One region of the Flavobacterium davisii genome, then DNA from elsewhere that is predicted to be linked to it. Evidence: riboswitches for the same ligand, from Rfam matches in the RefSeq annotation. Region 1 holds a riboswitch; the other holds the start of a gene.

Region 1 (17,106 bases):
TAAATTGTATATAGGTTCTGTTATCAGTACTTGTGCTCTAGCTGGTTTTACCTCATCCTTTGTTAGGTGTCCTGCAAATCCATTGGTAGCAAAGAGTAGTTTTTTGGTTTTGAATGTATAATCAGACAAAATTACTTCTACTGCATTTCCTAGCTCTATATAATTTTTAACCATTTGATTATTTAAGATCAAGATATTGTTTGTGTGCGCTTTTTTTAGTAATGCTTGCATCATATTGCCTGTATCAATTTGGGCTTCAAATGGATTAAAAACGGTGTATTCTTTTATATTTTTAAAATCAAAATGATCTGTTTGTTTTTTAAAAACAGTTGTTTTAAATAAGGGATGAAGAAGATCATTTATAAAAGGGAGCTTATCTAAACATTCTTGATAACTAGTATCCTCTTCTGATAAAAATAATTCATAGCCTCCATAGGGTTTTAGATTAATAGTTGCATCTCCGAGGTTTTTACGTAATAATTGCAATCCATTCCAACGTTTTTGAACTAATTGTATTACTTCTTCTTCTGTATGATTTTTTAGATCATCTAAAATTTCTGATAGTGAACCAAAGCAAGCAAATCCTGCATTTTTTGTGCTGGCACCTTCTGGCAACATTCCTTTTTCTACTATAAGAATTTTACTTTTAGGAAATCGTTCACGTAAGCGTAGAGCTGTGTGTAAGCCTACTATACCACTTCCTACTATGGTAAAATCAATTGCTGTAAACCAATTTTTTATTTCCCAATAACTTAAATACATTTTTTATAACTAATTTGAAAGGTCGTTCCTTTATTAATTTCAGAATGCAAAACTCTTATTTTACCTTTATGATATTCTTCTACTATTCGTTTGGTTAAGGATAATCCAAGCCCCCACCCTCTTTTTTTAGTGGTAAAACCAGGTTCGAATATTTTTTTGAATTGACTTCGCGGAATCCCTTTACCTGTATCTGCTATTTTAATTTTGATATACTCCTCTTGTTCTTCAATGATAATATCTATATCTCCTCTGCCGCGCATGGCATCTATAGCATTCTTTACTAAATTTTCTATAGTCCAACTGTGTAACGTAGGGTTTATTTTAGCAAATGATACGGTTTCTGTTGAAAAAAACTGAAATTTTACTTGTCCTTCAAATCGAGACGCTAAGTAGTCGTATACTAATTTGGTTTCTTCTACAATATTTCTATTTTCTAATTTTGGTTCGGAGCCTATTTTGGAAAAACGTTCTGTTATATTTTGAAGTCTAAGAAGGTCTTTTTCAATTTCAGAAACGATATTTTCATCTATTTGATCGGCTTTCATAATTTCTATCCACCCCATTAAAGATGAAAGAGGGGTCCCTATTTGATGCGCTGTTTCTTTAGCCATACCGGCCCAGAGTTTGTTTTGCGTTGAAATCTTATTCGTTCGGTAATAATTATAAACTAAAGCACCAAATAACAAAATAATCGTAATGAGTGCCATAGGGTAATATTTTAGTTGGCTCAATAAAGCGGAATCCATATAATACAAATAACGACGTTTTCCTTTGTCATATTCAATATTAATTTTATTGTTAGCTTGTTTGAATTGTAAAATAAGATTTTTCTTTTTTTTAGGATTCTTTAACAAGGATTCATCAAAATTTGTAAAGCTCAATATACTATCTTTTCCGTCTAATAATATGGTCGGAATCGTTTCATTATTAGTTAGTATTTGTAAAGGTAAGTCTACCTCTGTTTCATCTGTTGCATTTTGTAAGGTTTTTTGAGCGGTTGCCCAAAGTTCCATTTTATGGCGTTCTTCTTTTCTAAAAATCTGCATTAAAGTATAGGTATTCCATAAAATGAGACTTATAATTAGAAAGGAAAAACCTACTAACAGCCAACGAATAGAATTGCTTTTATTGGTAAAATTCATATTTATAGTTAAGAGCCTAAATATAATAAAAGTCTATTTCCTTTACTTTATTTTATAGCTTCTTTTCTTATTTTTGTTTAAAAACCAATTTATAAATGAAAAGTTTCATTCCTGCTGAATTATCTACACCACAAGTTCAGTCCTATTTACAAGGTGCTATTGCACCAAGACCTATTGCCTTTGCTAGTACGATAGATGCAAAAGGAAGGCCTAATTTATCACCTTTCAGTTTTTTTAATGTTTTTAGTGCCAATCCGCCTATTTTAGTTTTTTCTCCAGCCAGAAGAGTCAGAGGAAATACGACCAAACATACTTTAGAAAACGCATTAGAAATGAAAGAGGTTGTAATAAATGTCGTGAATTACGATATTGTGCAACAAATGTCACTTGCTAGTACTGAATATGCAGAAGGCGTAAATGAATTTGAAAAAGCAGGTCTTACTGCCCTACCCTCTGACCTTGTCAAACCATTTCGGGTTGCAGAATCTCCTGTACAATTTGAGTGCAAAGTTAACGAGGTAATTGCATTAGGAAAAGAAGGAGGCGCAGGTAATCTTATCATTTGTGAAGTTGTTAAGATTCATATAGAGGAAGCTATTTTAGATGAAAATGGTATAATTGATCAACACAAAATTGATTTAGTAGCTCGTTTGGGTGGAAATTGGTATTCGCGTTCTAATAGAGGTCTTTTTGAAGTACCAAAACCTTTGATCACTTTAGGCATTGGAGTAGATGCCATTCCTAGTTATATAAAAGAGGATGCTTTCTTTACTGGAAATGATTTAGGTATGCTAGGAAATATAGAAGCATTGCCAAAAGAAGAAGAAATCATTATCTTTGCACAGCAAAATAGTTCATTACAAGAAGCTTTAATTACTAAAGACACTTTAAAAATCAAACAGTTAGCAAAAGAATATTTAAAAAATCAAGACATACTTTCTGCATGGAAAGTCTTGTTAGCAAAATAATTAATACACGTTATCATGGAAGTTACAGGAAGAATTAAAATGATTAACCCAACACAAGAGGTTAGTGCATCTTTTAAGAAGAGAGAGTTAGTAGTTACAACGGAGGAGCAATATCCACAACACATCATGATTGAGTTTACTCAAGCAAAAGTAGATGATTTAAATAACTTTCAAGTGGGAGAACAAGTAAAAGTATCCATTAACTTACGTGGTCGTGAGTGGATTAACCCACAAGGAGAAGCTAAATATTTTAATACCATTCAAGGCTGGAGAATTGAAAGAGTACAACCTATGCAAACAGCTCAACCAGCCATGTCTCAACAAATGCCTCCAATGCCTGCTGCACAAGCTTTTGAGCCAGCACCCAGTTTTAATGAAGAAGAACATGATGACTTACCTTTCTAATTTCAGAATGTAATTTTTAGAACTCAGATATAAGAATGTCATTCGGAACGAAGTGAAAAATCTTTATTGATATTCCTCGTTTTGAATGACTTTTTTTATTGACATAAATATTAAATTTGAATATGTATTTTATAACCAAAGAATTATATTTTCCTCCCGTTGAACAAACTTCAAAAGAAGGCGTATTAGCCGTGGGAGGCGATTTGTCACCAGAAAGATTATTATTGGCTTATAAAAATGGTATTTTTCCTTGGTTTGATGATAACGATCCTATTTTGTGGTGGTGCCCTCCCTTACGCATGGTTTTGTTTCCAGATGCGTTTAAGCCTTCTAAAAGTATGCGAAACATAATGAATAAAGGTATCTTTAAGGTGACTTTTAATCAATCTTTTCGAGAGGTAATGATCAATTGCCAACAAATTTATCGTCCAGGTCAGTATGGTACTTGGATTACAGATGAAATGATAGATTCCTATACGCATTTACACGAAATAGGAAAAGCAATGTCAGTAGAGGTTTGGTTGGATGAGCAGTTAGTGGGAGGATTGTATGGTGTTGATATGGATACTGTTTTTTGTGGAGAAAGCATGTTTTCACATGTAAGTAATGCGTCTAAAATAGCTTTTATTTCATTAGTTGCTCATTTGAAGAAAAATAAATATAAACTATTGGATTGCCAAATCTATAATGATCATTTGGCATCATTGGGGTGTCAGGAAATACCAAGAGAGGCTTTTATTGAAATCTTGAAAAGCAAGTGAAAAGAGGTTATCCAAAAGGGTTTAGGACAACCTCTTTTTAAAACTTTTAGTCTTTCTTTTTCTGTGGTCTGAAAGGGAATGTCCAGCTCAAGAACGGATTTATTTTTCTAGTTTGAATCCAGATTCTTCCTTTTCCCTCAAATCTACATACCAATCCTTCGCCCGAAAAGAAAAGTGATTTGTAACCACCTACTCTGGTTACATCATACGTTAGCCCTTCGGTAAAGGCTACAATATGACCTGTATCTATTACATAGCCATCTTCCACATCGATAGGAATGATTCCGCCATAGGAATTAAACCAAAGATCGCCATCGCCAGAACATTTGATTAAGAATAAATTTTCGCCTGAAAAGAAACCTTTTATCAAGCCTTGAAATTTTGATTCAACGGTAATATTTTCTGAGGAAGCTAAAAAAGCACTATTCTGAATATAGATCGTTTCGCTGTTTAGATAAATATGCTCTACGTCGCCTGGACAAGCAGGTGCTAATTGAATATCTCCTGATCCATTTTTTGCCGTAAATTCATTGATGAATAATGACTCTCCTGTCAAAAATCTTGAAAAACCACCTTTGAGTGTCGTTTTCATTTCAAGATTAGTATCCATAGTGGCCATTGCGCTTGCTTCCACCTTTAATTTTTCTCCAGCAGGTATATTGATGGTTACAAAACCAAAATCTGGTTTGCAATCCATTTTGAATTTGAATCCTTTATTTTGCGTTTCCATAAATATTATCTTGGTTTAAGTTTAGGCCCTAGTATTGCTCCAAATGTTGACGTATTATGAGATTGTACCCATACGGTTCCTTGACCTTTAAATTTACATACCAATCCTTCTCCTCCTAAAATTGAATTTATCCAGCTTTTACCCGCTTTTGTAAGTGTAAAATTTAGGTGTTCTTCAAAAGCTACAATATGCCCTGTATCTACTATATATTCACCATCAATTTGAATAGGGTAAATAGCGCCAAAAGAATTGACAACTACGGTTCCTTGTCCTTTTACTGCTAACCAAAAAAGTCCTTCTTTAGAAATCAAATTTTTGAATCCTTGAAAACTCATATCGATTGTAATGTCTGGTGAACTCGCTACATAAGATCCTCCTTGTACAATGATACCTTCGCCACGAAGTTCTTTGACCATCATATCTCCAGCTAGTGTTGTACTTAAAAAAACGGTGCCGCCTTCATTTCCTGCTTTGTAATGATTTAAGAAAAAGCTTTCGCCAGATAACATTCTTTTAAGACCTTTTAAAAAACCACCTGATTTTTTTTGTTGTGTTGAGGTAGTCATAGTGATACTTGGACTCATAGCAATCATGGATCCTCCTTCGGCAGTAAACTCTTCTCCTGGTTTTAGTTTGATTACCGCAGCGGTAGAACTTGGTCTCATTTGTAAATCAACATTTAAAGTAGTCGATTTTCCCAGTATTTCTGTATATTGTGTATCCATACGTTCAATTATAATTGTCTATTAATCCAAGAAACTAAACCAGATATATTTCTTGTTTGGATATATATTTTTCCTTTTCCTTCTACTCTCGTAACAAAGCCTTCACCGCCAAAGAAGCTACTAAAAATACCGCCTGATAATTGGGGTTTAAGTTTCATTCCTGGCTCATAGGCCACAAGATGTCCTGTATCTACGATATATTCGCCATCAATTTCTTTTTCAAGAATTCCGCCATAAGCACCAAAAATTACTCTTCCAGTTCCAGATACTACTAGTTTAAATAAACCTTCGCCTCCAATTAATGAACCTAAACCAGCCCATTTTACGCTTAGTTTAACTCCTTTTTCAGAAGCAATATAAGCACCTCTTTGTATGCAATAACTTTGGGTACCGTCTAATTCTTTAATTTCTATATCTCCTGGTGTCGTTTGAGTTAAATGTAGCGAAAGTGTTTTACTGGTATTATTCCTAAAATGATTAATGAAAAGACTTTCACCTCCTAAGAATTTTCTCATTAATGCTACCAAAAATCCCCCATTGAACTTAGCATCTAAATCTAGTTCTGCCGACATACTAGACATTGCATCTGATTCTGCAATAATAGTTTCTCCCGGTTCGAGTTCGACCATCACATAAGCAAAAGCAGGTTTTCCTTCTGTTTTAATTTTCATCGTTTATTTTATTTTTAAAAGTTTGGCTTTAAAATCATTAAAAGTGTTAGGTAATACGGGATATGGGGTTTTATCTTCTTTTTGTTTTTCTTTTAATTTTTTAATACGGGTTTTTGTATCAGGATGCGTTGATAGGAAAGATAAATCTATATCTTTAACCGCAGTCGAATCTAAAATTGTTTTTTCTTCTTTTTCTAAAGTTTTGAAGAATGATAGTAATCCAGCTGGATTAATTTTAGCATTTACTAGATATTGCCTTCCTGTTTCATCTGCTTCTATTTCAAAATCTCTACTGTTAGACAAGGAGGCTAATTCGCCGCCCATATTGATAAATGTACCTGCTATGGCACTTACATCGCCAACAGTAGCTGATAAAAGGGCAAAAATGCCTAAATTATTAATGATTCCTCGTAAATGATGACGTCTAGTAACGTGTGAAAGTTCGTGACTAAGTACGCCCATAACTTCTTCCCAAGATTTAGCATTCTCTATCAATCCTGTTTGAATAATTACTTTGCCACCAGGAAGGGCAAATGCGTTTATAGTGGGGTCTTTAACGAAATATAAATCTACTTCATAACCTTCTTTTTCTATTTGGTTAAATAAAGGTTTAGCAACTTTTATAAATTCATTTTTTAAGGTATCATTTTTTATAAAATGATATTGTAATGATAAGGTATTAAATAGTTTATCACCCGCTTTTTGTTCCCAAGAAATAGGGAGTTGACTGGCAATACCTTCTACCATTTTGTCTTTTAAAACATAAAGAGAACCGATGAAGAATCCAATTATAATTAAAGCTATTATTATTCCTCTAAATGGTCCATTTAAAGCGCTTTTTGATTTTTTGATTTCTTGTTTGAATTTATTATTTGATACTAAGATGCTGTCTTTTAAAATGGATTTATCAGCAGTGTAAATAGAAATAGAATTAATACTTGTATCTAAAAAAAAGATAAATCTATTTGCTGCACCTCCCACAGTAATGGAAAGTGAAGTAAAACCAATATGATACTTTATAACACCTGATTCAAAGAAAATCCCATTCGTTTTAATCTGTAAGTTTCCAGACACTCTTCCGCCTGTAACATCTGGATGTATTAATATTGCTTCGTATGTATTCAATTTTTTGTGTTTTTAGCAAAAATAAAAAAAGAATATATAGTATACATTTTTAAAAGATAATTAAAACGCAAACTTTTGAAACTCCCAGTTAAATGTTGAAAAAACAATCAATTCGTTGGTTAACACAGGTAAACCTATAATCATTTTCAACGTTTCTTGTGCCATCATTGTACCTATAATACCAGGTAACGAACTAATTACACCATTTAATGAACAATCAGGAACATCTTCAGGGTTGGGTGAATCTGGAAATAGATCACGTAGTTGTTTGCTTCCGTTATGATTGAATACTGCTAATTGCCCTTCAAACTTAAAAATACTTCCATAAACCAGCGGCTTTCCTAATTGTACACAAATATCGTTTACTAGGTACCGAGTAGTAAAATTATCGCAACCATCTACAATAATATCAAAGTTTTCAAATAGGGAAGGAGCATTTTCAAGGGTTAGTTTTTGGTTGAATACCTGAATCTCTATTAGTGGGTTTAGTTTTTCAAGCGCCATTTTTGCTTGGTTAACCTTTGGTAAATCAATATCTATCTCGGTATATAGGATTTGGCGATGCAAATTATGCAATGCCACCGTATCAAAATCAATTACACCCAGCGTACCTACACCAGCCGAAGTGAGGTATTGCAAAATGGGACATCCTAAGCCACCCGCACCAATCACGAGCACTTTAGCATTTTTGATTTTTAACTGACCTTCTTCCCCTATTTCAGGAACAAGAAGATGTTTAGAATAACGTAAATAATCTGGTATCGTAAGCATAAATAATATTTCGCTCCTTTTTTTTAAATTGGTTACAGGTTTATTTGTTTCAAGTTCAAAGTTTAAGGTTTGTTTCAAGTTTCAAGTTCAGCTTCACCCAACTTGCATCTTCCATCTTTTTCACTTCTAAATTCTATTTTTTTGTTACACAGAGGTTCACAAAGTAAAGCACAAAGTTTCACAGAGACCATTTCTAACTTCCAACTTCCATCTTCCAACTTCCAACTTCCAACTCAACTTCTAAAAGCCCTATCCCAGTCCTTCCAAACAGGTTGATAACCCTTTGCGCTAATCAACTGCGCAATTTCAGCCACGGGTCGTTCATCACTAATTTCAAATTGTTCCAAAGTTTGTGGATCGACAACATAACCTCCTGGATTGGTCTTAGACCCTGCACTCATTGTGGTAACACCAATAGGAATAATATGATTCCGAAAATGTTCATTTTCACGCGTAGAAATTGAGATTTCAAGATCTTCATTCCAAATACGGTAAGCACAAATGAGTTGGAGCAGGTCTTTATCCTCCATTATAAAATTAGGTTCGATAATACCTTCTGCTGGTCGGAGGCGAGGAAAAGAAACCGAATATTTACTTTTCCAATAGGTCTTTTGCAAATAATCAATATGTAAGGCATTGAAAAAGCTATCTACGCGCCAATCTTCAAGTCCTAATAAAACTCCTAATCCTATTTTATGAATACCTGCTTTCCCTATACGGTCAGGCGTTTCTAATCTAAAATCGAAGTTGGATTTTTTTCCTTTAGGATGGTATTGTTTATATACTTCTTTATGATAGGTCTCCTGATATACTAATACAGAATACACACCTGCTTGATGCAATTGTTCGTATTCTTCTTGTGAAAGCGGTTGCACTTCAACGGAAATATTCGCAAAATCGTTTTTAATGACTTCAATAGCATTTAGGAAATAACCAATGTGAACGGTATAATTAGCTTCACCCGTTACCAACAAAACGTGATCGTAGCCCATCGCTTTTAGTGCTTCTACTTCCTGCCGAATTTCACTATCTGAAAGTGTTTTTCTTTTGATTTTATTGTCAAGGCTAAATCCGCAGTAGGTACAAATATTTTGGCACTCGTTACTCAAATACATAGGCGCATACAGCTGAATGGTTTTCCCAAAGCGTTTTTGCGTGAGTTGATGAGCCAGTTGCGCCATAGATTCTAAATACTCTTGGGCTAGGGGAGATAGAAGGACTAGAAAATCCTCGATGCTTCGTTTAGGTTTACGCAAAACGTTTTGTATATCACGATGCGTTACCGAGGCAATTCGGCTGGCAACAGCTTCCCAAGAATAGTTTTCAAATACAGTTTTAAAGGTCATAATTTTTACTAATCCTTTTATCCAGACCTAACAGGTTTTAAAACCTGTTAGGTCTAAAGTTAGGTTTAAATAGTGAGTTTATAAAAACGATGTTAACGGACTAGAGGCTTCGGCTTGTGCTAGCGGATTGGCTAACTGGGCCTCAAAAGCTCTACGCCCTGCAATAACGGCTTCTTTAAATGCTTGTGCCATAGCCACTGGATTTCCAGCTACGGCAATTGCGGTATTAACTAACACAGCATCGGCACCTAGTTCCATTGCTTTAGCAGCATCAGACGGAGCACCTATACCTGCATCAATAATTACAGGTACTTTACTTTGTTCGATGATAATTTCTAAAAAATCGATAGTTCGTAGTCCTTTGTTACTTCCTATGGGAGAGCCTAAAGGCATCACGGCAGCGGTACCCACTTCTTCCAGTAATTTACATAAAACGGGGTCGGCGTGAATGTAAGGATAGACTTCAAATCCTAGTTTAGCAAGTTCTTCCGTAGCTTTTAAGGTTTCGATGGGGTCAGGAAGTAAATATTTTGGATCAGGATGAATTTCGAGTTTTACAAGATTCGTTTCCATCGCTTCGCGAGCTAATTGGGCTGCGAAAACAGCTTCTTTTGCATTTCTAGCTCCTGAAGTGTTGGGTAATAATTGAATATGGGAATGGTTGAGGTGCGAAAGAATCGCATCAGTTTCGGTTTCAAAATCGACTCTTTTTAAGGCTACCGTTACTAATTCTGAACCAGAGGCTAAAATTGCTTCTTCCATTATTTGACTAGAACCAAATTTTCCAGTGCCAACAAATAATCGGGAGCTAAAAGTGGTATTTCCTATGTTAAGCATACGTATAAAGTGTTTCGTTGAGTTGTTTTACAATTTGACTTGGTTGTGTAGCATTACAAATTAAACCAGAAACGGCTATGCCATACAATCCAATTTCCATTAGTCTAGGAAGGTCATTTTCTTCAATTCCTCCTATCGCAAAAAGAGGTTTCGATAGGTTGACTTTAGGAATTTTATCAATTATCGATTGGTATCCTTCAAATCCTAAAATGGGACTTAATTTTTCTTTGGTGCTAGTATATCTTAGAGGTCCTAAACCTATATAATCACATTTTTCGGAAATGCGTTGCTGTACATCTTCAAGAGTATTTGCAGTACCACCTATTACTTTAGCATTGCCTAATAAATTTCTAGCTTCTTCAATACTCCCGTCAGTAAGTCCTAAATGTAAACCGTGTGCATCTATGGCTTTAGCAATGGTTTGGTAATCATTAATAGTCAATAAAGCATTGTATTGATCTGTTTCTTTTTTTATTTTTTCTGCCAATCGAAATACTTCTATTTCGGGCACATTTTTATAGCGTAATTGCACCCATTCTATTCCAGCATCAAGCGCTTTTTGAATAGAATATAATTGGGCTTCATTTGAAGTTCCTTGCGAAATAAATTGAATTCTAGGTAACATAATAGGCTAATAAATTGGTGTTGGTGTTTAATGTTTGTTCTATAAATTGTTTGGCTTTTTTACAACTATCTAGAAGTGATTCCCCTAAAGCCAATTGTGCCGTGATGGCAGAGGATAAAATACAACCCGAACCGTGTTTGGGATATATTTTGTTAGTAGAAGGTCTCAAAATATGCGTTTCATCGTTTATAATCAAATAATCTGTTCCTAGTTGGGATATATTATGTCCGCCTTTCCATAAAACCGTACTATGTTGTGCCAATAGTTTAGCTTTTTCTTGTGGAGTAATAGCTTGGGGCACTAGGATATCTAATTCATTATGATTAGGAGTGATGAGGTCAACTTGTTTCAAAATAGTTGGTAAATAATCATCAATAAGTGAAGTAAATTCATAGTTTGCCGTAGCTTTCAAAACAGGATCCCAAACAATTTTAGCTTTTGGCCACAAAAGTTTTATGGTTTTTAGATAAGTATCCAATGTTTCTAAGCTTGGAATAATTCCAATTTTCACTGCTTGTACTTCATATTGTTCCGCAAGATGGTTAAGACTATCCATTACCCAAGAAGTATCTATCCACTCCATTTTGAGAAAGGTGTCTTCCGTTTGAATCGTATTGCCAGTCATCACAGCTAAGCCATATACCTGATGCATTTCAAATGTTTTAACATCAGCAAGAACACCCGCTCCAGCCGAAGGATCAAAGCCCGCTAGGCTGAGTACGAAAGGACGATGTTTTGACATTTTTTCCATTGTTCTATAGGATTAGGATGTAACCAAATGGCACCTAACAAAGCAACCGAGTTAAAATACGGAAGTACTTCGGAAATATTTTTTTCTGAAATTCCTCCCAAAGCTATTAGTTGGGTGTTAAAATTTGTACGTTGAGCAATTTGATGAAGAATCTCAGGATGGTGATAATTAGCTTTTGAAAGGCTAGGAAAGACCGGACTCAAAAAGGCATAATGATATGCTGAATCAAGTTCATTAAATTCTGTAATACTATGCGTTGAGGTGGATAAACTTTTTGTAGTTGGTACAAGAAAACTTCTGTTATGACTAGTTTGATGGATTCCTTTCAACCCGTATTCATTTACTAATTCAGGATAATATACCACACAAAATGGATGAAAAGCGGAGTTAATTTTATCTAGATATGCTTTTGTTTCTTGCAAAGTATAGTTAGGTTTTCTAATGTGAAAATGAGTAAGCCCTGCCTCAAATAGTTGATGCAGGGTTTGGATTTCATTTTCTATAGTATGTTCTGTTGATAGTAGCATCATTTTTTGGTTCACTAAGTTTTTGCGAGCTTAGCGGTTAGGTTCACTAAGTTTCACAAAGTTTTTGCACAGAGTCACACAAAGTTTTTGCGAGCTTAACGGTTAGGTTCACTAAGTCTCACAAAGTTTTTCACTACGTCTCACAAAGCTTTTTTTGCGCCTTTTGCGATTAGCTTCACAAAGTTTCTCAATTTTTTTGCGAGCTTTGCGTAAACCTTTGCGTACTTTGCGGTCAGGTTCACAAATAAAAATTAGACATAAATCTCTTTACCGTTTTCAATAAATTCTTCCGATTTAGCTTTAAGTCCTTCTTCGACAGCAGTATCTCTAATTTCTTGTGAAATTTTCATCGAGCAGAATTTAGGACCACACATCGAGCAGAAGTGAGCTACTTTTGCTGCATCCGCAGGAAGTGTTTCGTCGTGGAATTCACGTGCTGTATCAGGATCTAAAGAAAGGTTGAATTGATCTTCCCAACGGAATTCAAATCGGGCTTTGCTTAACGCATTATCACGGTATTGCGCTCCTGGGTGACCTTTTGCTAAATCGGCAGCGTGTGCAGCAATTTTATACGTGATTACGCCATCTTTTACGTCTTTTTTATTTGGTAAACCCAAATGTTCTTTTGGTGTAACATAACATAGCATTGCACAGCCAAACCAACCAATCATTGCCGCACCAATCCCCGATGTGATATGGTCGTAACCTGGTGCAATATCGGTAGTTAATGGTCCTAAAGTATAAAAAGGAGCCTCGGAACAACATTCTAATTGTTTTTCCATATTTTCCTTAATCAAATGCATAGGTACGTGACCAGGACCTTCAATAAATACTTGCACATCGTGTTTCCAAGCAATTTTTGTCAATTCACCCAAGGTTTCTAATTCGGCAAATTGTGCCGCATCATTGGCATCAGCAATCGATCCAGGACGTAAGCCGTCACCCAAAGAAAAGGCTACGTCATACTGTTTTAATATTTGGCAAATGTCTTCAAAATGTGTGTATAAGAAATTTTCTTTGTGATGAAATAAACACCATTTTGCCATAATGGAACCACCACGAGAAACAATACCAGTTACCCTATTTGCTGTTAAATGAATATAACGCAATAAAACCCCAGCGTGTATGGTAAAATAGGAAACTCCTTGTTCACATTGTTCTATTAAAGTATCACGGAAAATTTCCCAAGTCAAGTCTTCAGCCACCCCTTTTACTTTTTCTAAGGCTTGGTAAATAGGCACAGTCCCTATAGGCACAGGTGAATTTCTAATGATCCATTCGCGGGTTTCGTGTATGTTTTTACCAGTTGATAAATCCATAATGGTATCCGCTCCCCAGCGACAAGCCCAAACGGCTTTTTCAACCTCTTCTTCAATACTAGAAGTCACCGCACTATTACCAATATTAGCATTGATTTTTACTAGAAAATTACGCCCTATAATCATAGGTTCACTTTCTGGATGATTGATATTATTTGGAATTACCGCTCTCCCAGCAGCAACTTCACTACGAACAAATTCGGCTGTAATTTTACCTTTAGGAGTTCTTGCACCAAAACTTTCTCCAGCGTGCTGATGACACATTGCTTTTTGTGCCGTTTCTAATTGTTCTATACGTTGGTTTTCACGGATAGCAATGTATTCCATTTCAGGCGTGATGATACCTTGTTTTGCGTAGTATAGTTGGGTTACATTAGCCCCTTCTTTGGCACGCATAGGTTGGTGCAGATATTCAAAACGCAAATGATCTAATTTTTCATCGGCTAAACGTTGTTTTCCATAATCTGAACTTAATTCATCTAAAATTTCGACATCATTTCTATCTAAAATCCATTGCTCACGCAAACGAGGTAATCCTTTGCGGACATCAATTTCGATAGTAGGATCTGTATAAGCACCAGAAGTATCATAAACCGTTACGGGCGGATTTTGTTCTACTTGTCCGTTTGTCAGTTTAGTATCTGATAATGTTATTTCACGCATAGCGACCTGAATGTCGTGCATTTCTCCTTGAATGTACACCTTTTTCGAATTAGGAAAAGGTGCTCTTGTGATTGTATTTTCCATATATTTTTAGTTTAAAGTTTCAGTCCCGAAGCTTCGTGATAAAGTTTCAGGTTTCAAGTTTCAGGTTTGAGGCTGAGGTCTCATAAAGTAAGTTTACAGAAAGTTTAGTTGAAAACTTTATTAACGAGTAGATTTATTAGACTACAGTTTATAAACTAAAAAAACTTGAAACCTGAAACAAAAATTACCCCCCTTGCGTAGCTTTAATGATGATTATTTTTTGATTAGAGTGTACAGTAGTGTTTTCCCATTGCGATCTAGGGATAACTTGTTGGTCAATAGCGATCGCAATACCTTTTTGTTTATTAGGTAATTCGATATCGAGGAGTTGCTGCACGGTTAGCGCATCATTCTCAAATATTTTTTTTTCTTGATTAATTATAAGTTCCATTCCATATTGTTTTAAAACTTTAGGAATGGCTACACGTACAGCTAATAATACTATACAAGAAGTCATTTACTTTTCCCTACGCTAGTATGAACTAGATCAGGTTCAAAGGGTAAAATCTCAGCCTGCTATGCAGACACCCCTAAAGTGTGTAGCAAAGATAGAATAAAATTGTTTTAGGGATAAAAAAATTAAATTTTTATCAGGGCATTCGCTTTTAACCCAAATTACGCATTAGACCCGAGCGTAGCGAATAGACGAAGTAAATCTATTCCACTTTATTTTTCTTCCAATTCAAGCACGTACTCAAATTTTAATCATCAAAATAGTTCACTATTTCTTCTTCTAAAATTTTCCGTGAGCACTTGAATTTATTGAAAAATTTTGTTTCACAACGAAGTCTAATGCGGAATCTGGGTTTAAAACATTTAAAAAAATGGAAGAAATAACCACAGATACACAGATTCTATAATTCCGCTTTGCGGAAATAAATATTAAAAGATTATTTTTTATAGGTTATTTTAATCTGTGCATCTGTGGTTGTTTTTTAAATACGATCCGTAATTTTAGAATAAAATTTGTTTCTAAGAACTTTAAAAACGTAATTCTGTGCACTAAAATACTGATTACTAAAAACTATTCCCTCTTCCAACAATCTTCCACGTGGTCATTTACCATTCCTGTTGCCTGCATGTGTGCATACACAACGGTTGAACCCACAAACTTGAACCCACGTTTTTTTAGATCTTTACTTAATTTGTCAGATATTTCAGTCGTAGCAGGAACATCATTTAATGTTTTGGGGTTATTGTCTATAGGTTTACCATCAACGAAACCCCAGATGTATTTTGAAAAAGTTCCAAATTCTTCTCTGATTTTAATAAAAGCTTGCGCATTTGTTACTGTTGCTTTTATTTTAAGCTTATTTCTAACAATACCAGAATCTTCTGCTAACAATTCTAATTTTTTTGGACTATATTGTGCTATCTTTTCAAAATCAAAATTATTAAAGGCTTTTCTAAAATTTTCTCTTTTGCTAAGAATGGTATACCAACTTAAACCTGCTTGAAAAGTTTCTAATACTAAAAATTCAAAAATTGTTTCATCATCATAAATTGGGTTACCCCATTCATTATCATGGTAGTTACGATATAAATTATCTTTTTCACACCAGCTACAACGTTTTTTTTTCATATTATGTAATTTTTATTACAAAAAAAGTAATTTTTTATATATAAATTTACGTATTAATGATGTATATCTATTGTACTATAACTTAATATTTTTATTATAAAATAATAATTTCGTAAAACCTAAAAAACACACAAACTATTAACTATTATGAAAGCAGAAATTATCCAAGGCCTATTGAATAGTTATACCTATTCAGAGTATAGAAAATCAGTAGCTGACTTATTAGTTCAAGGGAAGTCTTCAGGTAATGATCAGTCGGAAGATCATTTATATTATAGTCAATTGAATCAAACTCGTATGAATCGTTTAGATAAAACTTTACAGATTCCAGAGGATGTTTTTAATAATATAAATAAAATAAAAAAAGAATATACTTGGTTAGTATTAGCAGAAGGATGGTGTGGTGATGTTGCTCAGATAGCGCCTATTTTGTCTAAAATAAGTTCCGTAACGGATAAAATTAATTTACGTTTTGTATTTAGAGATGCAAATGATCCTTTAATGAATTGTTTTTTAACTAATGATGCGCGTGCCATACCTAAACTCATTATTCTAGATAATGAAGATTATGAATTAAAAGCAACCTGGGGACCTCGACCTGAAGGAGCTACTAATCTTATAAAAAGTTATAAGGCACAATATGGAGTAGTAGATCAAACCGCAAAAAAAGAGTTACAACTTTGGTATCTACATGATAAAGGAAAAAGCACAATGGAGGAGCTGATATCCATCATGATGCGTATAGAAGAATCCGTAAATAAAATCTATAATTAAAATTTTAAAAAATAGCCATCCGAAAAAATAACGTAAATGTTTGTCACTTTCATTATAATAAAAGTGACAAACTGCGTTATGTCATCTTATTTTGATAAATCTTATTCTAATTTTTATAGGAGCGATTAATGTAACGAAATTATTTTTTAAAAGTAAATCCAACATTTTTTACTGGGATTTCTTTGCATTGATTAGTAAACCTAAAATTGGTTGTTAGGAATTAATTCTGAAAAAAAATCAGGTGTTAATGCTTTTTCTACTGAAAAAGAGCCACTTTTTGTACGTCGTAAAGCAGACAGATGTCCTCCAGATTGTAAGGCCTGACCTAAATCATAAGCTAAAGAACGAATGTAAGTACCTTTACTACAGCTAACTCTAAAATCAATTTCTGGTAATTCTATTCGAGTAATTTCAAATTCGTAAATGGTAGTCTTACGTGCTTCAATTTCTATTTCTTGACCAGCTCGAGCGTGTTCATATAAGCGTTTTCCATCCTTTTTTAAGGCAGAAAAAACAGGAGGTTTTTGATTTATTTCGC
Region 2 (17,106 bases), 170 kb from region 1:
GAAGAAAAACATTACGAAATAGTTTAAAAAGCTTTAATCTTTCGGATAATTTAAGAGAAGATAGTATCTTTGACCTTCGCCCAGAACAAATATCAGTAGAGCAATTCATAGAACTCACTCAAAAAATTGAAGCAGATGGAGTTTAAAATTACCCCAGAATTCATCGCTCAAATAGAGCATTTAGTAAATGAAAACCGTGCACAGGAATTAGAAAACTTGTTGCAGGATATCCACTTTGCAGATATTGCTGAAATTTTAGATGAATTAGATGAATATGGGGCTAATTATGTTTTTAAAATATTAGATTCTGAAAAAACAGCGGATGCTCTTTTAGAGCTAGATGACGAAGTACGTATAAAAATTCTTAAAAATCTTTCTGCTAAAGAAATTGCGGAAGAAATAGACGAATTAGATACAGATGATGCTGCTGATATCATTGCCGAATTACCACAGTCTAAAAAAGAAGAGGTAATTTTAAAATTAGAAGATGTTGAACACGCTAAAGATATAGTAGAATTACTCCGTTACGACGAAGACACCGCAGGTGGTTTAATGGGTAAAGAATTAGTAAAGGTAAATGAAAATTGGAATGTACTAACTTGTGTAAAAGAAATGCGTATGCAAGCAGAACATGTTACACGAGTACACTCCATTTATGTTGTAGATGATGAAGATCGTTTAAAAGGGAGACTTTCTCTAAAAGACTTACTAACCACATCTACCAAAACACCTATTAGCGAAGTATATATCAAAAAAGTAGATTATGTAAAAGTAGATACAATGGATACTGAAGTAGCACGTATCATGCAAAAATATGATTTAGAGGCTATACCCGTTGTAGATGAAATGGGGCGTTTAGTAGGACGTATTACTATTGATGATATAGTAGACGTAATTAAAGAAGAGGCTGATAAAGATTATCAGATGGCGGCAGGTATTTCACAAGATGTTGAGGCAGATGATAGTATTTTAGAGCTTACAAGAGCTCGTTTACCTTGGTTAGTTTTAGCACTTTTAGGAGGTTTTGTAAGTGTTCGTGTTTTAGGCTTATTTGAACCTGCTATGAAAGAACACCCTCAATTATTCTTTTTTACTCCTTTAATTGCTGCTATGGGAGGTAATGTAGGGGTACAATCGTCTGCTATCATTGTACAAGGTTTAGCTAACAATTCTATTAGTGGAACTGTTTTACAACGTTTATTAAAAGAACTATCCCTAAGTTTATTAAATGGTTTAATACTTTCTATCATCTTATTATTAGGAAGTTACTATTTATTAGGTTTTGAAATTCATATCGGATTAACGGTTACTACAGCTTTATTATCCGTTATTGTAATTGCCTCATTAATAGGAACTTTCATTCCTATTATTTTAAATAAAAATGGTATTGATCCAGCCCTTGCTACAGGCCCATTTATCACAACAAGTAATGATATTTTAGGCATTTTAATCTATTTTACTATTGCTCGACTTATTTTAGGTTTTTAAACTTCTTATATTTGAAGAAAACTTATAACATTGGAACCTCATAATATTAAAATACTACATATAGATAGTAATCACCCTCTATTAAAAAAACAACTAGAAATAGCTGGTTTTCAAAATCAGGATGATTTTACTTCTTCAAAAGAAGAGATTGAAAAAAAAATTCATGAATACCACGGTATTATAATTCGTAGTCGATTTAAAATTGACAAAACATTTCTAGATAAAGCATCTCAATTACAATTTATTGCACGTGTAGGAGCTGGACTTGAAAGTATAGATTGTAATTACGCACAAACTAAAGGTATTCACTTAATAGCTGCTCCCGAAGGAAATCAAAATGCAGTGGGAGAACAAGCTTTAGGAATGCTCCTTTCTCTTTTTAATAATTTAAATAAAGCTGATACAGAAGTTAAATCTGGATTATGGAACCGAGAAGCCAATCGCGGACATGAACTAGATGGTAAAATCGTTGGAATCATAGGTTATGGTAATATGGGAAAATCTTTTGCAAAAAAACTAAGTGGTTTTGATGTAGAAGTAATTTGTTATGATATTCTTCCTAATGTAGGTAATGAAAATGCAAGGCAAGTTAATCTACAAGAACTTCAAAACAAAGCCGACGTATTAAGTTTACATACGCCTTGGACTCCTGAAACAGATAAAATGGTTAACGCCTCTTTTATTAATGGGTTTAGAAAACCTTTTTGGCTAATTAATACCGCTAGAGGTAAAAGTGTTGTAACTACAGATTTAGTTGATGCTCTTAAAGAAAAGAAAATTTTGGGAGCAGGATTGGATGTATTAGAATATGAAAAACTCTCTTTCGAAACGCTCTTTGAAGAACAAAGATCACCTGCATTTGAATACTTACTGAATGCCTCTAATGTTTTACTAACTCCTCATATTGCAGGTTGGACTTTTGAAAGTAAAGAAAAACTGGCACAAACTATTGTCAATAAGATTAAAACATTATATCAAATTAATAAACTGGAATAATATAGCTGTTTTTCTTATTTTATAAGGCATTTAGTATACCGTTTTGATTCATAATTTCTGCTTAAGCTGATTATCATGAATAAATCCTATTTGTTAGGTGAAAAATCTAACAAATAGGATTTTACTTTAGCCCAAATTTCACATTAAACTTCGTGATGAAGATGAAAGATAGAGAAATAAAATAAACGGAAATTTTATCTCGCAGATGCGGAATATAGGTTTAAAATTTGAGTGTTATTCCTGTTAAAAAATTTCTTCCAGCTTGTGGATAATAAAAATTTTCAGTTATCGCAGAATGATTAGAACCTAGGGGGCGATTATAGTAACTATACGTATAACCGTTTGATTCATATAGTTTGTTGTATACATTATTAATCAACAAATGAAGGTTAATTTCGGCAAAATTTTTAGGTTTTAAAAGATATTGAATACTTAAATTACCATGGTGGTAGCTATTTATTTTTTTATCTTCTGAAGAGGTATTATCTAAGTATTGTTTTCCCACGTATTTTTGGATATAAGCAATACTTAAATTTTTAATAGGATAAAAAGTGGCGGTTGCTCCTCCTATTAAATTAGGTGAAAAAGATATATCTGTATCATCATATCTTGTACTATTTGTTGAATAACTTTCATTACCATTTACATCGTATTCTGTTACAGCAACTAAATAATCAAATGACTTGATTTTGTTTACACTTTTTGTTATATTAAAATCTAATTTAAAGAACTTAGTAGGCTGAATACTCGTTTCTACCTCAATTCCTATGCGGCGACTTTTATTCACATTTTCACGAATTGGATCTCCCACCTCATCTAACGCTCCTGTGAGTACTAATTGATTATTGTAGTGCATATAATATCCATTTAAATTAACTTGTGCTATTTTATTTTTAAATCGATAACCTACTTCGTAATCTAATAATTGTTCTGGCTGAGGCTCAATAGGGTTTTTGGTTAAATCGTTACGATTGGGTTCTTTATTCGCTAGAGCAAAAGATCCATATATAGTATGATTTTTGTGAATAACAAAATTCACACCGGCTTTGGGATTAAAAAAATCATAGGTTTTCTTTACATTTAACCATTTTAAATCACTGCTTACCCCATTTGTTGTGTAATCTACACGACGCGCTTGAATATCAAAAAACAATTGTAGTTTATAAAAAAAAGTATAATCTGCTTTAGCGTATACAGAATAATCCTCTTTTTTACTTAATGACTTATAATAATTCATATTTGTAACTGGAAGATTTAGGTACTTATGCTTAGTCAATTCTCCAAAATGACTTCCATCATATAGATTATATCCGCCACCTAAACTAGTATTAAAATTTTTCGCGTTGTAATTTAATGTATAAATAAGTGTATAAGAGTCATTATCTAACCATTTTCTACGTACTACATCGGATTTAGAACTTCCGTTAGGATAATCCGGAAAATATTTTTTAAGCTTTTGATCTGCTTTAAATTCTTCATAATATCCTTTTCCTTTTGTATAATTTCCAGATAAAGAACCTGATAAACGATCTGTAAATTGATGTGTTAAATGTAGTTGATAATGAATTTGCTCATAATTATCTGTTTGATTTTCGTATGTATAATAATTATATGTTCTTCCTGAATTTAACAAATTATCTACTTCTTGTGGGCTTGGATAATTACGATTAATATAAGCTTGTAGGGCCGTTATATCACCATTAACTACTGCTTCTGGAGTGCCAAACCAAGATTGGTAAGTAATTTCTTTTCCTCCAAATACTAAAGCTTTTATGGCCGTTTGTTTATCAACAAACCCAGCTTCTGCGTAAAAAGATTTTAAATCAGACGATGCACGATCTATGTAACCATTACTCGCTATTTTAGAAAGACGTCCTTCAGCATAAAAACCATTTTTGATCCCAGAACCAAAAGTAATATTATGTTTTCGAGTATTAAACGATCCAATACTATGTGAAGTGGTAGCATATCCCTTTATAGAAGGTGTGAGTGTACGTAAATTTAAACTAGCTCCAAATGCTCCTGCTCCATTAGTAGAAGTCCCCACTCCTCTTTGTAATTGAATATTTTCTACAGAAGTTGTAAAATCAGGCATATTAACCCAAAAGGTACCTTGACTTTCAGCATCATTATAAGGAATTCCGTTAATCGTTACATTTATACGAGTAGCATCACTACCTCTGATTCTTAATCCCGTATAGCCTATGCCTGCTCCTGCATCTGAAGTGGTTACTACAGAAGGCATTTGATCTAATAAAATAGGAAGATCTTGCCCTAAATTATTTCGTTCTAATGTTTCCTTTTTAACATCTGTAAATGCAAATGGTGATTTTTTAGTTAAACGAGTAGAAGCAACTTTAACTTCTTCTAAGGTATTCATCCTAGTAGAATCGGCTACTTTTTTTTCTTGTCCTGATGCCGTAATACTTATTAGAGTAAATGTAATTAGAACAGCATTGGAAAGCAGTTGTTGAAATTGCTTGTGATTGGAATTTTTCATTCGTTACAAATTGTTACGAATAAAAGGGGCCATTATTCATTAGTATTTATAAATAATCCAACTTATAATAAAATACAAGTTGATTTTTGACCTTCCCTTGACAGCATTACCTGTCTAGGTTCATTGGGTATAATCTCAGCCTTGTTCATTTTTTTAAAACAAAGCACCCCTTTTTGAGACTGTGTAAAGATACTTGAATATTTAAAAAATTCAAAGAGGGCAAATCTAAGGTTTATAAAGCCTTATAATAACTTTAACTAAAAAATAACAACCTGTTGTTATATATAACATTATATTAGTAAAAAATTTAACTTATTTATGAAAAAAAACAATACTTGGTATGGCTTTGTTAGCCATTTTACAATCTTGTACTTCAGATTCTTTAACTCCAACGTTTAATGAAAGTACAGAAAGAACATTTTCAAAAGACAGGGTGTCTACTAATGTAACTAAAGATAATTGGATGTCAGCCATTAGATCTAACATTCCTTTATCTAAATTATCTATTCCTGGAACACATGATTCAATGTCTATCAACAATTGGGCATTTAGCAGTAATCAATACGGAAGTATTAAAGATCAATTAGAGGCTGGCGCCAGGATTTTTGATTTACGTTTTAATTATGAAAACGGTCAATTTATGGGATATCACGGAATCATAAAACTTAATATAACATTAGATCAAATAATGTCTCATTTTAATGATTTTCTAAAAGTACATCCTAAGGAAGTAATTATTACTATTTTTAAAAAAGAGAATGGGGGTGACAAATCTATTTGGGTTAATTATTTTAATACTAAAATGAGTGAATATGAATCCAAAGGCTTAGTAAAGAAAAATTGGAATACAAATACTTTATTAGGAGATTGTAGAGGTAAAGTTTTACCTCTATCCAGAGAAACGTATACAAATTCAACTTTTGTACAAGGTTGGTCTGGAGATCCTAATTTTTCTAACGGAACTCTAATAAGCGACGATCACTACAATCCTTTTAAAATTTCTGATTTTTATACGGTTAATACAATATTACCAGCGTCGATTAATTACAAATACGATCGTATTGTTGATAATATCAATCGTTCAAATTCTGATTCTAATTCTATCAATACGTACTTAACTTATTGTTCTGGAGCTAGTGCTTTTGCTTATCCAGTAGCTGTAGCCGATCGAATTAATCCCAAAGTAGCGGATTATATCAAAGGTAATAAGTTAAAATCATGTGGATGGATTTTAATGGATTTTATTAATTCAGAAAAAGGGAATAGATTATCTGAAAATTGTATAGGCGTTTCTATAAACAACTTTTCTAATTAATAAGGTGTGAATAAAACCTCCTTTTCGCATTAGACTTGAGGTGAATTATCGAAGCTAAATCTATTTTACTTCATTCTTCAACGAACTCTAATCCGGAATTTAGGAATAAAAAAGAGAGTGTCTGAAGAAGACGCAATCCTATCATTTCGACCAGTAGGAGAAATCACATAATACTGATCATGTGAGTTCTCCTATCGTCGAAGTAACAAACTAGATCTTCATTTGTTACTTTTCAGACAGTTCATATTTTTTTAATTCAAAATTAGTTCCGTCAAAGACTCCATAAGTAAAATACCCGATCCAATCTCCTAAATTAATATATTGAGAGTTATTACCTAAAGCAATTTCCATTGGTAAATGACGATGACCAAAAACAAAGTAATCATAGTGTTTAGCTGTTAATTTTCGCTTAGCATACTGAATTAACCATTCCTTATCTTCTCCTAAAAACTTCACATCTTCCGCTCCTGAAATCATTTTATTTTTTACGGATAGATACTGTGCTAATTTTACTCCTATATCAGGATGCAACCAACGAAACAGCCATTTTGAAAATGGATTGGTAAACACTTTTTTCATGCGTTTGTATCCTTTATCACCAGGACCTAAACCATCTCCATGTCCTATCAAAAAAATTTTATTATTGAAAGTAAACTCTTTAGTTGTGTGGTATACTGGAATATTTAACTCTTTTTCAAAATAGTCATTCATCCACAAGTCATGATTCCCTACAAAAAAATAAATAGGAATACCACTATCTCGAATTTCTGCTAATTTACCCAAAACACGTACAAATCCCTTAGGGACAACGGTTTTATATTCAAACCAAAAATCAAATAAATCACCCAATAGGAAAATAGCTGCTGCATCTTGTTTGATTATATCCAACCATTGTACAAATTTTTGTTCACGAGGAAAACTCATTTCAGGTGTGGGTGCTCCAAGGTGCTGATCGCTGGCAAAATATATTTTTTTGTTAGATTTATGAATAAACATGATTTTAATTTTGTGTAAAAATAGTACTTAATGATACTTTTTTATAGAAAAATAAGCTATAACTGTACTTAATAGCATTCCTATACCTCCTAAAACAAATGGTGCTCCAGCAAAAATAAAGGGAGCTTGCTGTTGGGTGAAATAGTAAAAAACACTAGACATAATGGGAGGTCCTATAATAGATGAGGCACTTATTAAACTTGTTAGAGTTCCTTGAATTTCACCTTGTTCAGATGCTGGTACTTGTTCTGATATAATGGCTTGTAAAGCGGGACCTGCAATACCTCCTAAACAATAGGGAATTAAAAAAGCAAACATCATCCATGTTTCTGTGGCAAAAGCAAATAAAAACATTCCAAATGTATATAATGCCATCCCTACATAAATACTTTTTTCATTGCCTAATTTAGGATTTACCCAACGAATTAATCCTCCTTGCACAAGTGCTACAAGTAATCCAATTACGCCCAATGAAATCCCTACCATTTTCTCATTCCAATTTAACTGGTACATAGCAAAATAGCTCCAATTACTTTGTATAGCATGTGAAGCTGTATGCAATAAAAAAACAGCAAGTATAAGTCCAATAAGTTTTGGATACTTTTTTAAATTTAGAAAAATACCTATAGGATTGGCTCTTTTTAATTCAAATGCTCTTCTATTCGATTTTTCTAATGATTCGGGTAAAATAAAATAACCGTACAAAAAATTAATTAAACAAAGTATAGCTGCTGCATAAAAAGGGATTCGAGCCCCATAATATCCTAGCATTCCTCCAATAACAGGACCAATAATAAAACCTAATCCAAAAGCAGCTCCTATCATTCCAAAATTTTTAGCACGGTTTTCAATAGTACTTATGTCTGCTATATAAGCTGATGCGGTGGTTATGCTTGCTCCTGTAATACCAGCGATTATTCTTCCTATGAATAACCAGGTAATACTTGGTGCAAAAGCTAATAATAAATAATCCAATGAAAAAGCTAGTAATGAAAGGAGCAAAACGGGTCTTCTTCCATATTTATCACTTAACCCGCCTATTAATGGGGCAAATAAAAACTGTGTTAAAGCATAAGAAAAGGTTAACCATCCTCCATACTTTGCAGCTTCGCTAACCGATCCTTTAATGAGTTCTTGAATTAATTTTGGAACTACAGGAATTATAATACCTAATCCTATTACATCTATTAATAGTGTAATAAAAATAAAACTAATAGCTGCTTGTTTTTTGTTTTCTTTCATAGGACAAATTAACAAAATTTTCTCAAATTCTTTTTATATTCGAAATTGTCCTTATCATTATAAATTAATTGATATAATGCAAAATAAATGTAGAATTTCTTTTCTTGTTATTTAAAAGAACATGTTTTTATTAATCAAAAAATGGAAAATTTACCACTTCTCTTTTATCTTATACCATTTAAGGTTTAAATTTACTCTAATAATATTGCGTAATATCTCTTGATTCGTGTATTCTGTAGTGCGTTTTGGTTTAGGTAATTTCAAAACTAAAATGGTATTAGAGTTTCATTTTATTAATCCTTCCTCTACAATTATCTATTAGTTATACGAATAAAAAAAGAGACTGTTCAAAAGTAAATTGTATTTGCTTTGTTTTATTATTTCATTTGAGTTTACCCAAAAAAGCAAAAGGAGTAAATAGTTAAAATGGAAATAACATATTACATAACTTGCTTTATTTATTGAAATCATAAAATTAGTATTACACAATTACTTTCGGACAGTCCTAATTCATTAATTTAATTCCTTTCTTAATTTTCTATCTCTTAAACGATATTTAATGCGTTTAACTAAATAAAACATTACGGGTACCATAACCAATGTTAAAACAGTTGCATAGGTAAGACCAAAAATAATAGTCCAAGCTAAAGGTCCCCAAAAAATAACATTATCCCCTCCCATATACAAATGTGGGTTAAGATCTGTAATCAATCCAAAGAAATCAAAATTTAATCCAATTGCTAATGGAATTAATCCTAATACGGCAGTTAATGCGGTTAGTAATACAGGTCGTAAACGAGATTTTCCTGATTCAATAATCACTTCTTTTATTTGTTCCAATGTTAAGTCATCATGACTTTGTAATCCGTTATCTGTTACTTTTTTATCCATAAGCAAAACAAAAAAGTCCATTAAAACGATACCATTTTTAACCACAATACCTGCTAATGAAATAATTCCCATCATAGTCATTAGAACAACAAAATCCATTCCAGCTATCACATAACCATAAAAAACACCGCTAAAACTTAATAATACGGTAAACATGATTACTAAAGTTTTGGAAATAGAATTAAATTGTAAAACAATAATAGTTGTAATACCTGCTAATGCTAGGAATAAGGCAAAGAATAGAAAACTTTGATTTTTTCCTTGTTCTTCTTGTACTCCTGAAAACCCATAAGTAATATCACTTGGTAATTTATAGTTTTTTAACTCATTGGCTATAATTTTAGTAATTTCATTCCCGTTGTAACCCGTTAGGATATTGGAGTAAACGGTCATAATTCGTCTATAATTTTTACGCTTTATTTGGTTATATGTTTTTGTTTTTTCAACATTTGATATGGCAGCAATTGGCACTTGCATTATCTGCCCTGTATTCGAGTTTCGATATGTTAAGGGTTGATTAAATAACGTGCTTTCATTTTTACGTTGTTCATTCTGCAAGCGCATTACAATATCATATTTATCATCTCCTTCTTTGTATGTAGAAATTTCTTGTCCATACACGGCACGACGTAATGTAAAACCTGTCATTCCTGTAGAAGCACCTAAGCTACCTGCATTTACTCTATCTATTTTTACAGATAACTCTGGACTTTCTTTGTTTATATCTACTTTTAATTTTTCAACACCGGGTATATTTTTTGTATTTAAAAAATCAATCATTTTGTCTGCTTCTTTTAGCATCAAATCATAATCTGTTCCTGTTAATTCAATACTAATAGGATAGCCTGCGGGTGGTCCTGCTGCATCTTTTTCAACGGTTACAGAAGCTCCTGGAATTGTTCTGATTTTTAATCTGATTTCTTCCATTATATCAGCAGTATTAATACCTCTTCTAAATTTAAACTCAGAGAAATTAATTGTTACTTTTCCTTTATGAGGTGTTTCGGATTGTACTCCTAAATCTATTTGAGGATTAATGGCTCCTACTCCTACTTGAGCTATAATGGAATTAGCTAGAAAATTTTCTTTAGTACTAGGATCTACGTATTTATCTAAAACAGATATTATTTGTTTTTCAACATAATCTGTGGCTTTATTTGTTTTATCTATAGAGGTTCCTTGTGGGTATTCTATATAAGCTATTACTTGGTTTGGAATATTATTAGGAAAGAATAAAACTTTTCTTGGAAAAATACCTACTAATATAAAAGAGAAAAACAACATTATTACAATAATTCCGAATGCTCTCCATGCTTTTTTACCAGTTAAAATTTTTGCCAACATTTCTTTGTATTTCTCTTCCATACGAGGAAAGAAGTTATGTTGAAAATCTTGAGTCCATTGGTATAACTTTTTAAAATACAACCACATTAATGCAATTGCAATTAAAGAAATATGACCTATTGCTCGCGCTATTTTAACATCAAAACAATACCCTATAACTACAAAAACAATCCCTAGGATTAAAAATAATTTGGTATTATTTTTTAGTGATTGAACAGAAATGTTTCGATCTACAATATCCATAGATCCACCTGTCATGGCTGCATTTGTGACCATAGCTACAAATAATGATGCCCCTAATGTTACTGACAAAGTCAATGGAAAATACATCATAAATTTCCCCATAGTTCCTGGCCATAAGGCAAAGGGTAAAAATGCCATTAATGTAGTAGCTGTTGATGAAATAACAGGCCACGCAATTTCACCAATACCAATTTTAGAAGCTTGTACTCTTGGCATTCCTTTTTGCATATTGGCAAATACGTTATCTACTACTACTATCCCATCATCAACTAGCATTCCTAATCCCATTACAAGACCAAATAAAACCATTGTATTCATCGTAACTCCTACTCCTTGAAGAATAGTAAAGGCTATAAATATTGACAAAGGGATAGCGGCACCTACAAATAATGAGTTGCGTAAACCCATTGTAAACATTAAAACAACCATAACCAATATTATCCCAAAAATAATATGATTAGAAAGTTCTTCTACTTTATGTTCTACTTTAGAGGACTGATCATTTGTTAGGCTAATTTCTAGATCTTTAGGCAAAACGGTTTCTTTTGCTTTATTAATAACTTCTTTTACTTTTTCTATAGCAGAAATCATATTTTGCCCAGAACGTTTCTTCACATTCAGCATTACAACTTCTTCTCTTCTTTCTCGTGCAAAAGTGGTTTTTTCTTTTTCTTTAAAAGTAATAGTAGCAATATCTTTTAGGTAAACCGATCCTCCTAGTGTTTTTACAATAATATTTTCTAATTCTAACGGGTTGGTTATTTCTCCTGTAATTCGAATGTTATTACGGATGCCTTGTGAAACAAGATTTCCTCCTGAAAGTGACATATTTTCATATCGAACGGCATTTGCTATATCATCAAAACTTACTTGAGCCGCATTCATTTTATAAACATCTATTGCAATTTCCACTTCTTTGGTATCAACGCCTAGTATATCTACTTTTTTTATTTCAGGAATTCTTTTTATTTCTTCTTCTAGATATTTCCCATATTTTTTTAATTGCTGGGTTGTATAATTTCCTCGAAGATTAATATTTAAAATAGGAATTTCTTCTGATATATTTAGACTAAATACACTTGGTTCTACTTTCCCTCCATTATCTAATACGGGCCAATTTATATTTGCTTTAGAAACATCTACTTTATCTTTAATTAAAGCTTTTCCTTGATCGGTTGTAATATTATCATCAAATTCAACAACAATGATACCATAATCTTGATACGAATCAGAAGTTACTTTATTAACTCCACTAATATTTTTTATTTCATCTTCTAATGGTTTTATTACCAATTTTTCAACGTCTTTTGCAGAATTTCCGGGAAAAATAGAAGATATATAAATCTTATTTTCTATAACTTCTGGAAAATCTTCACGAGGCATCGTTATATAGGCATATATCCCCGTCATGACAATTATTAAGGTAAATATATAAACAGTCACTCGATTGTCTACTGCCCAACTCGATATACTGAATTCTTTTTGCTTGTGTGACATATCAGCCCCCTAACCCCAAAAAAGGGGAATTCCTATTAGGGGTCAATAGGAAAATTAGTTAATATTAAATTGTTTTATATATAATTCATTTTAAGAATTAAAAAGTTAGTTTCATTCCTTCTGAAATCATATTTGCTCCTTCTGAAACCACTACATCCTTTTGATTTAGACCTGAAAGGATTTCGGTGTAATTATTAGCTGTTTGTCCTATTTTAACAATAATTTTTTCAGCAACTTTCTCTCCTTTTTTTCCATTTATAACTTTATAAACATAATTATTTCCTTTTCCATCTTTTTGGATTATGTTTGTTGGTATTGATATTACGGAAGGATTCGAATAATCCATAATTTTTAATTTAGCCACTTGATTGGGTCTTAATAATTCATCTGGATTAGACACATCTATTTTTACTGTAAAGCTTCTATTAGCGGGATTTATTGTTTTTGCAACTTGACATACTTTCCCTACGCTATTCTTATTAATTGAGGCTATATTTACAATTACAGAAGTTCCTTTTTTTACTCTTGGCAAATACATTTCTGGTACTTCTGTTCTAACATACATTTGACTCAAATTTACAATACGCATTAATCCTTGTGGTGTAGCTGATACTACTTGTCCTCTTTCTACAAATACCTCATCTATTACACCATTAAAAGGTGCACGGATAATGGTTTTTGCAATTTGTGCCTTTATTTGATTAATAGATTTTGATAAACTTATCATTTGAGTTTGTGCTTGTAAGTATTGTATTTCAGAACCAATTTTTTGATCCCATAAACGTTTTTGACGTTCATAAGTTGTTTTCGCTAACTCATATTGTGTTTGAACATTTGCTAATTGTTGACTCATACCAGCATCGTCTACTCTTCCCAAAATTTGTCCTTTAGCAACTGACTGACCTGCTTTTATGTTTAGATTGACTAAAGTCCCTGGCATTTCAGGCTGGATTAGTACATTTTTTTGTGTATCTACATTACCTTGAATTTCAACATAATGATTAAAAACGGTGTCCTTTACCGTAATGGTTTGTACTAAAGCTTCGTCTTCTTTCTTTTCTAAAGTTGCCAAAGCTTCATCTAATTTTGCTAAATCAGACTGAAGACTAGCTCTTTTATTTTTTATTTCTATTAAATTTTTACTTTCTATTAACGCATCAATTGTGATAGATTTTTCTTTACTTCCACAAGAAACTAAAAGTAAGGTATTCAGGGTAAGTATAAATATTTTTTTCATTTGTGATAGTATATAATTTTAGTTCTTTAATAATAATTTTTCTAAAGCAGCTCTTTTGGTAATAACTTCTACCATAGATTGTAAATAAGCTTGTTGTGAGGCGTATAATTGACGTTGCGCTTCTGTAAATTCAAAACTGGTAGATAAACCTTCTTTAAACTTAACATTTTGTTTATTTTCAATTCTTTCCGATAAACGTAAGGTATTTTTTGCATTACCATATTGTGCCACACTGTATTCAAAATCACTTTTTGCTTTCTGATATTGAAGCTTTAACTTTTGCTCTGTTTCAATTAATTTGGTTTTTGCTTGTTCAAATGTAATTTTTGCCTGATCTGTCTTTGCTTGTCTTCCAAAAGAGGTAAATAATGGGATATTTAAACCAATCGAAAGCGTAGAGTAGTCATACCATTTTTGATTTGCATTAAACATAGTAAAACGACTATCAAAAGTATTCGCTCCAAAATTTATTTGAGCACCTAAAGAGGGTAATGCTTTACTTCTTTCTAATTTTAATAGTAGTCGATTCGTTTCTACTAAATTATTATTAATTTGATAATCTACTGTATTTTTAGTATCAAAGTTTTGTGATAGAACAGCTAAATCTACATTTTGTGATGCTAGTACATCTAATTTTTCTGTCAGTTGAATTGTTTGATCAATTTCTATTCCCATCAAAAGTTTAAGCATATTAGTTGCTATTACTTCCATTCGTTTTGCATAATCTAATGCACTATTAATTTCTGATAATGTAATTTGTAATCGTTCTACGGATTCCTCTTCAACAAATCCATTTTTATATATCTGTTTTGTATCGTTTAATGTTTTTTCAAGTACCTGTCTATTACGTTCTACAATCATGATACTTTCTTGTGCTAACAAAACATCTCCATAAGCTTTAGTGGTTATTTCCCTTATTTCTTGTTCTGTCTTAATTTTAGCGTATTGAGAAATTTTTAGGTATGTTTTAGCTGACTCTAGACCTACTAAATAAGAGCCGTCAAAAATTAATTGACTCAATGTCAACTTCGCATCCATAGAATTATATTGACCAAATTGTAATGCAGTAGGCATTCCATTGATATTAATTACACTGGTAGCAATTTTAAAACTATTTTGATATCCCACATTAGCACTAACATGAGGTAACCCTATGGCTGTTGTTTCCCATTTCTTCTTTTGAGCTATTTCTATATCCCTAGCTGCATTGATCGTGCTATAGTTATTTTTTGTCGCGTGATCTACAGCTTGATTTAAACTAAATGAATAGTTCATTTTTTCTTGTGCAAAAGTTTGCCCTAAAAAAAACACCGTTAATAAAAGTTTATGCCAATTTTTCATCTAATTATTATATTTCAGTAATTGTTTTTCTAACTCTTTTACGCCTTTAGATGTAGCAAGTGCTCTAGTATGATATTCTAAGGCTTCTAATTCTAATTTTAATGTATCACTTTCAAACTGTGTATTTCCATTGATACTAAATATAAGTGTATAATAAAATTGTATATATGTAGGTATATGCACCTCTTTTCTGTAGAGTCCTTCTTTAATTCCTTTCTGAATATTTTGCCCAAACATTTCATTACAATCTTCTATTTCTGTCTCAATTAATTGATTATAAATTTCAGGATAATGCTTTTTTAATTGATATAGAGGTGAATTATCATACGATTGGAACATTTCTTTAAAGATCTTACGTATTTCAAAATTTTCTTCTATGGCATTATAGTTTTTTGCTACAATTTCATCTATCACCCTGTGTACTTTTTCATGAATAACAAAAGTAGATGCTCTTATTAAGGTTTCTTTATTACTAAAAAATTTATAAATTGTTTTCTTAGAAATACACATTTCAGAGGCAATATCATCCATAGTAACACTTTTGAAACCTAATTTCAAAAACATATCAGCTGCCTTAGAAATAATTTTATCTTTCATATACTTAAAATTTATTTTTCAGCGGTAACAAATAGTATCGCTTTTTTAATCAATGGGTGTTTATTTATAATAACCCACTGTTAGTAGTAATCTTATACTATGCTGTTTCTTGAATAAATCGTGTAATTTTGGTAACCCATTTCCTAGGGGTAAACCGAACGGTATTTGCTAATAGTGTATTTTTTATTCCATGTATTGCTACGGTATCTCCTCTTAACATGGCTTTGTACCCATAGCAAGCAACTTCTCGTGATGTAGGCAATTTTTTATTTTTGACTAATTTACTATCTTCCATATCTGCCATTGACTGAAATCCACTTTCTGTTGCACCAGGGCATAACGCTGTTATCGTTACACCTGTTCCTTCTACCTCATTAGCTATAGCTTCTGTAAAATGTAAAACGTATGATTTTGTTGCATAATATACTGCCATTAAAGGACCCGGTTGGAAGGCTGCCGTAGATGCCACATTCATAATCTTACCACTCTTACGTTTGACCATATCTTTTAAAAATATATGTGTAAACTGTGTTAGAGCAGTTATGTTTAATTGAATCATTTGATCTATTTTATTCCAATCTGATTTTGTAAACAAACCAAAATCTCCAAAACCAGCATTATTAATCAAATAATCTATGGTTAAACCGTATTTTTTAACCTCATTATAAATATTTAAAGCAGCACCTCTCTTTGCTAAGTCTTCAGAAATAGTGTAAACCCGAATGTTATTTTTAGCTTTTAATTCTATCTTCAAATCATCTAATCTCTGTCCATTTCTAGCTACAAGTACTAAATCATTCCCTTTTTCGGCATGAATTTTAGCTAATTCTAATCCAATACCACTTGAAGCTCCTGTAATTAAAACCGTTTTTTTCATCTCCTCTATTTTTCAAATAATCTAAAAATCATCATCCTATTTTATTATTAAATCTATACTTTTAAAAGTCAGGCAAATATACACAGGAAACTTTAAACACTTAAAAAGTTTCTTTATTTTTTATTTTTTTTAACATTTAATTAAACAGGCAGTTCTCAACTTTTAAATTATTTTAGCAAAAAAAATAAAATGCAGGCAATTACTACCTACCAAGATATCATTACAAAACATTTTGAGGACTTATCCATCAAAAAAGACCCTTTAAACTTATACGATCCAATCCAATACATCTTATCTCTAGGAGGAAAAAGAATACGCCCTGTATTGACACTAATGGCTACTGAAATTTTCGATTGTTCTTATAAAAAAGCACTTTCCGCAGCTACAGCGGTAGAAGTTTTTCATAATTTTTCTTTGGTTCATGACGATATAATGGATAACGCTCCCTTAAGAAGAGGACACGAAACAGTTCATGAAAAGTGGAATATTAATACAGGAATACTTTCTGGTGATGCTATGCTTATATTAGCCTATCAATACTT

What was found. Region 1 has a riboswitch for thiamine pyrophosphate ahead of thiS (sulfur carrier protein ThiS). Riboswitches for the same ligand answer to the same signal wherever they lie in the genome.
Region 2: another riboswitch for thiamine pyrophosphate. It lies ahead of NAB20_RS04635 (TonB-dependent receptor); the one in region 1 lies ahead of thiS (sulfur carrier protein ThiS).

What each region holds. Positions count from the first base shown of each region.
Region 1 covers NZ_CP097869.1:949,046-966,151, reverse strand. Annotated here, with positions in the region: gene NAB20_RS03930 (FAD-binding oxidoreductase) at 1-762, opposite strand, end outside; gene NAB20_RS03925 (HAMP domain-containing sensor histidine kinase) at 753-1,904, opposite strand; gene NAB20_RS03920 (flavin reductase family protein) at 2,000-2,872, shown strand; gene NAB20_RS03915 (DUF3127 domain-containing protein) at 2,888-3,277, shown strand; gene aat (leucyl/phenylalanyl-tRNA--protein transferase) at 3,400-4,038, shown strand; gene NAB20_RS03905 (TIGR00266 family protein) at 4,085-4,768, opposite strand; gene NAB20_RS03900 (TIGR00266 family protein) at 4,774-5,493, opposite strand; gene NAB20_RS03895 (TIGR00266 family protein) at 5,502-6,164, opposite strand; gene NAB20_RS03890 (M48 family metallopeptidase) at 6,168-7,289, opposite strand; gene NAB20_RS03885 (HesA/MoeB/ThiF family protein) at 7,350-8,060, opposite strand; gene thiH (2-iminoacetate synthase ThiH) at 8,294-9,409, opposite strand; gene NAB20_RS03875 (thiazole synthase) at 9,485-10,243, opposite strand; gene thiE (thiamine phosphate synthase) at 10,236-10,868, opposite strand; gene NAB20_RS03865 (PfkB family carbohydrate kinase) at 10,858-11,520, opposite strand; gene NAB20_RS03860 (thiamine phosphate synthase) at 11,577-12,149, opposite strand; gene thiC (phosphomethylpyrimidine synthase ThiC) at 12,398-14,212, opposite strand; gene thiS (sulfur carrier protein ThiS) at 14,397-14,669, opposite strand; TPP riboswitch at 14,660-14,754, opposite strand; gene NAB20_RS03845 (DNA-3-methyladenine glycosylase I) at 15,237-15,794, opposite strand; gene NAB20_RS03840 (thioredoxin family protein) at 15,942-16,568, shown strand; gene truB (tRNA pseudouridine(55) synthase TruB) at 16,769-17,106, opposite strand, start outside.
Region 2 covers NZ_CP097869.1:1,116,647-1,133,752, reverse strand. Annotated here, with positions in the region: gene rsmA (16S rRNA (adenine(1518)-N(6)/adenine(1519)-N(6))-dimethyltransferase RsmA) at 1-146, shown strand, start outside; gene mgtE (magnesium transporter) at 136-1,488, shown strand; gene NAB20_RS04640 (2-hydroxyacid dehydrogenase) at 1,519-2,484, shown strand; gene NAB20_RS04635 (TonB-dependent receptor) at 2,705-4,984, opposite strand; TPP riboswitch at 5,061-5,165, opposite strand; gene NAB20_RS04630 (phosphatidylinositol-specific phospholipase C domain-containing protein) at 5,325-6,299, shown strand; gene NAB20_RS04625 (UDP-2,3-diacylglucosamine diphosphatase) at 6,525-7,295, opposite strand; gene NAB20_RS04620 (TCR/Tet family MFS transporter) at 7,323-8,537, opposite strand; gene NAB20_RS04615 (efflux RND transporter permease subunit) at 9,051-12,512, opposite strand; gene NAB20_RS04610 (efflux RND transporter periplasmic adaptor subunit) at 12,610-13,749, opposite strand; gene NAB20_RS04605 (TolC family protein) at 13,768-15,090, opposite strand; gene NAB20_RS04600 (TetR/AcrR family transcriptional regulator) at 15,091-15,687, opposite strand; gene NAB20_RS04595 (SDR family oxidoreductase) at 15,785-16,564, opposite strand; gene NAB20_RS04590 (polyprenyl synthetase family protein) at 16,754-17,106, shown strand, end outside.